DNA from 2 places in the Pseudomonas sp. H2_D02 genome. Region 1 is predicted to be linked to the other one. Evidence: riboswitches for the same ligand, from Rfam matches in the RefSeq annotation. Region 1 holds a riboswitch; the other holds the start of a gene.
What was found. Region 1 has a riboswitch for cobalamin ahead of AB4N42_RS21175 (CbtB domain-containing protein). Riboswitches for the same ligand answer to the same signal wherever they lie in the genome.
Positions count from the first base shown of each region.

Region 1 (3,416 bases):
GCGGAGCCGGCGATCTGCTCGATGGTCTGGCGCAGGCTGCCCTGCATCGCGCCGAGGGCCTGGAGTAACCGGGCGGGTTCGTCCTTGCCCTCGTCGGTGATAACGGTGACCAGATTGCCTCCGGCAATGGTCCGTGCTGCTTCGAGGGCCCGATTCAGGGGCGTGACGATGCTGCGGGTCAGCAGCAGGGCCAGCAGCACGGTGGCCAGCGCGGCGATGATCGAGACGACGAGAATGCCAGTGATGGCGCTGTTGTAATAGGCGCCGGCCTGGTCCGACGCTTCATGCCCCTCCGCCACGCTCATTGCAATGAGCTTGTTGAGTTGCTCGCCCATCTGGTCAGTGCCTTCCTTGATCCGTGTGTTGATGAGGCTGCGCAACGCGTCGGCCTTGTCTTGTCGGGATAGATCCAGCATTTCCTTCTGGGCCTGGAGGTAGTTTTCCAGGGTTTTCGAAAAGACTTTATACAGCTCAGCTTCATCTGGCTCGGCGGGCAGCGCTGCATAGGCTGCATTCGCCTTGTTGAGTTTTTCCACCAGCACGCCGATGCGGGTCTCGGCCTCGCTGAGGCTGGCGGGGTCGCGGTTGACCAGGATGCGAAATGAAAGAATGCGCATGCGCAGCACGTTTTCAAGGACATTGGCCAGGTGACCGACGGCGGGTAACTGGGTCTGCTCCATGTCCACCGACGCCTGGCGAATGACGGACATGCGATTGGCGGCGAACACGCCGAGCACAACGACCAATAGCGCAATGACGGCAAAGCCGAGAAAGGCTCGGGGGGCGATATTCAAGCTACGTAGGGACATGGGAAGACCTCGGTGGTGGGTCGAGCGTCCATGCCGCTGAGCGTATCGATTGGGATAATTATGTGTACGCCTACCGGGTTATCGGCTGGGCTTGAGGCTTTTTGCAGGAGGACGATGAAATATATTCCCGGAGTGTTCAATTGACGCCCCGCCCTCGCCCATGGTCTCCTGTGCGCCAGTTTGGGTGCCCTTCACAGGGTGAAACGGGAAACCGGTGAATCGTGTGCTTTACTTCAAGGCCACGTCAGTCCGGTGCTGCCCCCGCAACGGTAAGCGAGTGAAGCGTCGAATCCACTGTGCATGCGCATGGGAAGGTGACGCTTGCAGGCACGGCTCAAGCCCTGTCCCTCGTGAGCCCGGAGACCGGCCCATGACTCATTTTCAACAAACCCGCGGTGGGCGGGCGCTGTTCGAATCCCGGCGAGCCTTTGCCCGGGTTTTCATTGCGCTCGATCCGCCCGCTGACAGACCAGAGGGAAGCGCCATGTCGACCATCAGCAGCACCGCCCGCTCCACCAGCAGCACCGTTACCCTGAGCCAGCGCCTGAGCGCGGCGGTCCTCGCCTCGATCCTCGGCGCGGGCCTGGTCTATTTCGCCGGTTTCTCCCACATCGAAGCAGTGCACAACGCAGCCCATGACACACGGCACAGCGCCGCGTTCCCGTGCCACTGAGTGCTGCCGACATGATCAAGCGTATCGCGCAAACCGCTGGTTTCAGCGGGCTACTGGCCGCCCTGCTGCTGACTCTGCTGCAAAGTTTCTGGGTGTCGCCGCTGATTCTCCAGGCGGAGACTTTCGAGAAGGCCCCGGCGACCGAGGTCCATGAACATGCCGCTGGGGCTGCACATAGCCATGACGCCGAAGCCTGGGAACCGGAAGACGGCTGGCAGCGTGTACTGTCCACGACGGGCGGCAATCTGGTGGTCGCGGTGGGTTTTGCGCTGATGCTGGCGGGCCTGTACACCTTGCGTGCACCGACGCGGACGTCCCAGGGCTTGCTTTGGGGACTGGCCGGTTATGCGACTTTCGTGCTGGCGCCGACTCTCGGCCTGCCACCGGAATTACCCGGCACGGCAGCGGCGGATCTGGCCCAGCGGCAAATGTGGTGGATCGGCACGGCGGCGTCCACGGCAGTGGGCATCGCACTGATTGCATTCGGTCGGCATTGGCTGTTGAAGTTGCTGGGCCTCGCCATCCTGGTGACGCCTCATGTAATCGGCGCGCCCCAGCCCGAAGTGCATTCGATGCTGGCTCCCGAGGCGCTGGAAAGTGAGTTCAAGCTCGCCTCGCAATTGACCAATGTTGCATTCTGGCTGGCCTTGGGCCTGATCAGCGCCTGGCTGTTTCGCCGGAGCGCCCAGGCCCACCACGACGCATGAACGGCAGGCCGATCCTGGTGGTCGGCCTCGGCTGCCAGCGCGGTTGCCCGGCCAGTGTATTGCGGGCGCTGCTTGACCAGACTTTGCAGGCCCACGGCATCACGCTTGATCAGGTACGGGCGTTGGCCAGCATCGAGCTCAAGCGTGACGAACCTGGGCTGTTGGAACTGGCGGCGCAATTGTCACTGCCGCTGACGTGTTTCACTGCCGAGGAGCTGGCAGGCTATCAAGCACGGCTCAGTCATCTGTCCGAGATTGCCTTTGAGCGTACGGGCTGCCACGGCGTCGCCGAAAGCGCCGCCCTCGCGCTGGCCGATCGATGGGGTTCTTCCCCCGCGAGTTTACTGGTTACCCGCCAGAAGGCTGCACAAGCCACGCTGGCATTGGCGACGGCTTCGTAACACTCGATAATCGCCGCTGGAATCATGAGCGCTGCTCATGCACCCCCACTCAACAGGAAACCGGTCATGACCGTCTTCTTCATCGGTGCCGGCCCCGGCGATCCGGAACTGATCACCGTCAAGGGTCAGCGGCTGATTCGCAGTTGCGCCGTGATTATCTATGCAGGATCCCTCGTTCCGGCAGCCGTGCTGGACGGCCACTGCGCCGAACAAGTGATCAACAGTGCCGAGCTGCATCTGGAACAGATTATCGAGCTGATCAAAGACGCCCATCTCAAGGGGCACGACGTGGCCCGTGTGCATTCCGGCGACCCAAGCCTTTACGGCGCCATCGGCGAGCAGATCCGCTGTCTGCGCGAACTGGACATTCCTTTCGAAATCATCCCCGGCGTAACCGCCACGTCAGCCTGCGCCGCCCTGCTCGGTGCCGAGTTGACCTTGCCCGACGTGTCCCAGAGCGTGATCCTGACCCGTTACGCGGACAAAACCGCCATGCCCACGGGAGAAGAGCTGGCCAGCCTGGCGCAACACGGGGCGACCATGGCGATCCACTTGGGGGTCAACCACCTGGAAAAAATAGTCGACGAGCTACTGCCCCACTACGGCGCGGATTGTCCGATTGCGGTGATTCACCGGGCGACGTGGCCGGATCAGGATTGGGTGGTGGGGACGCTGGAGGACATCGCCGGGAAGGTACAGGCCAAGGGCTTCAGGCGTACGGCATTGATCCTGGTGGGAAGGGTATTGGGCAATGATGTATTCAGCGAATCATCGCTGTACCGCGCCGGGCATGCGCATCTCTACAGGCCCTGACCTGTCGGCACAC
Region 1 covers NZ_CP162816.1:4,645,547-4,648,962, forward strand. Annotated here, with positions in the region: gene AB4N42_RS21170 (methyl-accepting chemotaxis protein) at 1-809, opposite strand, end outside; cobalamin riboswitch at 975-1,195, shown strand; gene AB4N42_RS21175 (CbtB domain-containing protein) at 1,294-1,482, shown strand; gene AB4N42_RS21180 (CbtA family protein) at 1,494-2,189, shown strand; gene AB4N42_RS21185 (cobalamin biosynthesis protein) at 2,186-2,590, shown strand; gene cobM (precorrin-4 C(11)-methyltransferase) at 2,657-3,403, shown strand.

Region 2 (3,416 bases), 130 kb from region 1:
CATCGCAGCGACGATGCGCTGGACGAGCTGCTGACCCCGTTGCGCAAAGTCATCGCCAAGGACAGCAACGGCCAACTGCTGGCTACACTGCGAAGCTGGTGCGAACACGACGGCCAGAGCCAGGCCTGCGCCGACGCCCTGGGCATCCACCGCAACAGCCTGCGCTATCGCATGGAGCGCATCGCCGAACTCAGCGGCGTCGACCCGCTCAGGCTGGATGGGATGTTGGCGTTGTACCTGGGCGTCCAGTTGTTGCCACAGACCGTCGATACCCCCACATAACCTATGTGGGGTGCAATTGACTCATAACCCCGTGGCGAGGGAGCTTGCTCTCGCTGGGTCGCGCAGCGGCCCCAAAAAAGCGGCCGCTACGCAGCCGAGCGGGAGCAAGCTCCCTCGCCACAGATGCGCTGGCCACACGCTATGCGACCCAGCCTTTGTGAATTTGACCAATAATGCTCCAAGATTTTTGTGCGGCGGACCGGCGTCACGGTTACGGTCAGCTGGCAGCATGCTGTGCATCGGAACCGGAGAACAAAAATGAAAATAATCATCGCCCCCGACTCGTTCAAGGACAGTCTCAGCGCCCAGGGCGTGGCGGACGCCGTCGCGCAAGGGTTGGCCCAGGTCTGGCCGGATGCGCAGTTGATCAAGTGCCCAATGGCTGACGGCGGCGAGGGAACGGTGGAGGCGGTGCTTGCGGCCTGCAACGGCCAGTGGCGTGAAAACCGGGTCCGTGGCCCGCTGGGAGCCGCCGTCGAGGCCCGTTGGGGCTGGCTGCCGCAAAGCCGCACGGCAATCATCGAGATGGCTGAGGCCAGCGGCTTGCAATTGGTGCCACCGGGGCAGCGCGATGCTTGTTCCAGCAGCACCTTTGGCACCGGCGAACTGATCCGCGCCGCCCTGGATGAAGGCGCTAGCCGGGTCATTCTGGCAATAGGCGGCAGCGCCACCAACGACGGCGGCGCCGGGGCGATGCAGGCCTTGGGCGTGGCGTTGCTCGACGACCAGGGCCAGACGCTGCCGCCCGGCGGCCTGGCCCTCGGCAAACTGGCGCACATCGACCTGAGCCAATTGGACCCGCGTCTGGCCGGCGTGTGTTTCGAAATCGCCGCTGACGTCGACAACCCGCTCTGCGGCCCCCATGGCGCTTCAGCCGTGTTCGGCCCGCAGAAAGGCGCCTCCGGCGAACAGGTGCAGCAACTTGACCGGGCGCTGGCGCACTTCGCCGGACACTGTGCCCAGGTGCTTGACCGTGACGTTCGCGACGAACCCGGCAGCGGCGCCGCCGGCGGCCTGGGCTTTGCCGCCAAGGCTTTCCTCAAGGCGCAGTTTCGCACCGGTGTGGAAGTCGTCGCGCAATTGACCGGCCTGGCCGATGCCATCAGCGGTGCCGACCTGGTGATCACCGGCGAAGGCCGTTTCGACGCCCAGGCGCTGCGCGGCAAGACCCCGTTTGGCGTGGCCCGCATCGCCCAGCGCCACGGCGTGCCGGTGCTGGTCGTCGCCGGCACGCTGGGGGAGGGCTACGAAGCGCTCTATGAGCACGGCATCGATGCCGCGTTTGCCCTGGCGAACGGGCCGATGACGCTGCAAGAGGCCTGCACCGATGCGCCGCGCCTGCTGGCCGAGCGGGCCCGGGACATCGCGCGGCTCTGGCGGGTGGCGGCCCGCTGAATTCGCCCGCGCGGTAGTCGCCAGGACGCATCAGGCATCGCAGATTGCCTTCGGACATTGACCCGCCCGCACTCCCTGCGTAGCCTTGCGCCTTCGAGGTTCTTCGGCATGTGCCGAAGCTAAGAAGGGAACGCGGTCCAAGCCGCGGCTGCCCCCGCAACTGTGAACGGTGCCGTTTCTGCAAGGCCACTGTGCATGCCCTGTTACAACGGGCGCACGGGAAGGCGCAGCAAATTGTCAGCCCAGGCTTTGGATAAAAGCCTGCCTGGCCCGCCGTCAGCCAGGAGACCTGCCTCGACAACAGATTCTCACTACAACCGGGCGGGGTGATCCGGTGGCGAAATCTTCCGCGCACGCCCGTGCCTGCGGTTGTCGTCCCGTTTGCCCGCCACCTTGCCAAAGGGCATCCGATGAAAACACTGGCCAAACTCCCCGTCACCATCGTCACCGGTTTCCTCGGCTCGGGTAAGACCACCTTGCTGCGGCACATGCTCGACAACGCCCAGGGCCGGCGCATCGCGGTCATCGTCAATGAATTCGGCGAACTGGGCATCGACGGCGAGATCCTCAAGCAGTGCTCCATCGGTTGCACCGAAGAAGAAGCCAACGGCCGCGTCTATGAACTGGCCAACGGCTGCCTGTGCTGCACGGTGCAGGAAGAGTTCTTCCCGGTGATGCGCGAACTGGTGGCCCGTCGCGGCGACCTCGACCACATCCTCATCGAAACCTCCGGCCTGGCCTTGCCCAAGCCGCTGGTCCAGGCCTTCCAATGGCCTGAAATCCGCAGCGCCTGCACCGTCGATGCGGTCATCACCGTGGTGGACAGCCCGGCCGTCGCCGCCGGCACCTTCGCCGCGTTCCCGGATAAGGTCGATGCCCAGCGCAAGCTGGACCCGAACCTCGACCATGAATCGCCGCTGCACGAGCTGTTCGCCGATCAACTGGCGAGCGCCGACCTGGTGATCCTCAACAAAGCCGACCTGATCAACCCCGAGGACCTGGCAAAAGTGCGCCTGGAAGTCGCCGAAGAACTGCCGCCAGCGGTCAAGGTCATCGAAGCCAGCAGTGGTCGCCTGCCGCTGGACGTTCTGATCGGCTTGGGCGCGGGCTCCGAAGAACACATCGACAGCCGCCACAGCCATCACGACCACCACCATGACGGCGATGACGACGATCACGATCACGATCACGATGCCTTCGATTCGATTTCCATCGAACTGCCCCAGGCTGACGAAAGCCTGCTGCTGGACGCGTTGACGCAACTGGTGGTCCAGCACGACGTGCTGCGGGTCAAGGGTTTCGCAGCCATCCCGAACAAGCCGATGCGCCTGCTGATCCAAGGCGTCGGCACGCGCTTCGACAAGCACTTCGACCGCCAGTGGGGCGCCGACGAAGCGCGGGTCACGCGGCTGGTATTGATCGGCCAGGACCTGGACGCCGGGCTGCTCGAAGCGCAGTTGCGCGCTGCCCTCAGCGCCTGAGCCATGCACCTGCTCAGGACCCAGCCCGGCGGTTTCGTGTCGGATGACAACATCGCCGACCTCGGGCAAACCCCTGCCGAGCTGGTGATCCTGTGCAGCGGCGATTCCAGCCTGGCACTGCTGGCCGAAGCGGCGCGGCAGTTGCCGGACGACTACCCGCAGTTCCGCCTCGCCAACCCGATGCAGGTGCAGAACCACGCGTCGGTGGACCTGTATTTCGAAGACGTGCTGCAACACGCCAAGGTCATCTTGCTGTCG
Region 2 covers NZ_CP162816.1:4,519,612-4,523,027, reverse strand. Annotated here, with positions in the region: gene AB4N42_RS20555 (sugar diacid recognition domain-containing protein) at 1-282, shown strand, start outside; gene AB4N42_RS20550 (glycerate kinase) at 541-1,677, shown strand; cobalamin riboswitch at 1,757-1,988, shown strand; gene cobW (cobalamin biosynthesis protein CobW) at 2,088-3,158, shown strand; gene cobN (cobaltochelatase subunit CobN) at 3,162-3,416, shown strand, end outside.
Region 2: linked by a shared signal. The riboswitch ahead of cobW (cobalamin biosynthesis protein CobW) and the one ahead of AB4N42_RS21175 (CbtB domain-containing protein) in region 1 are both predicted to bind cobalamin.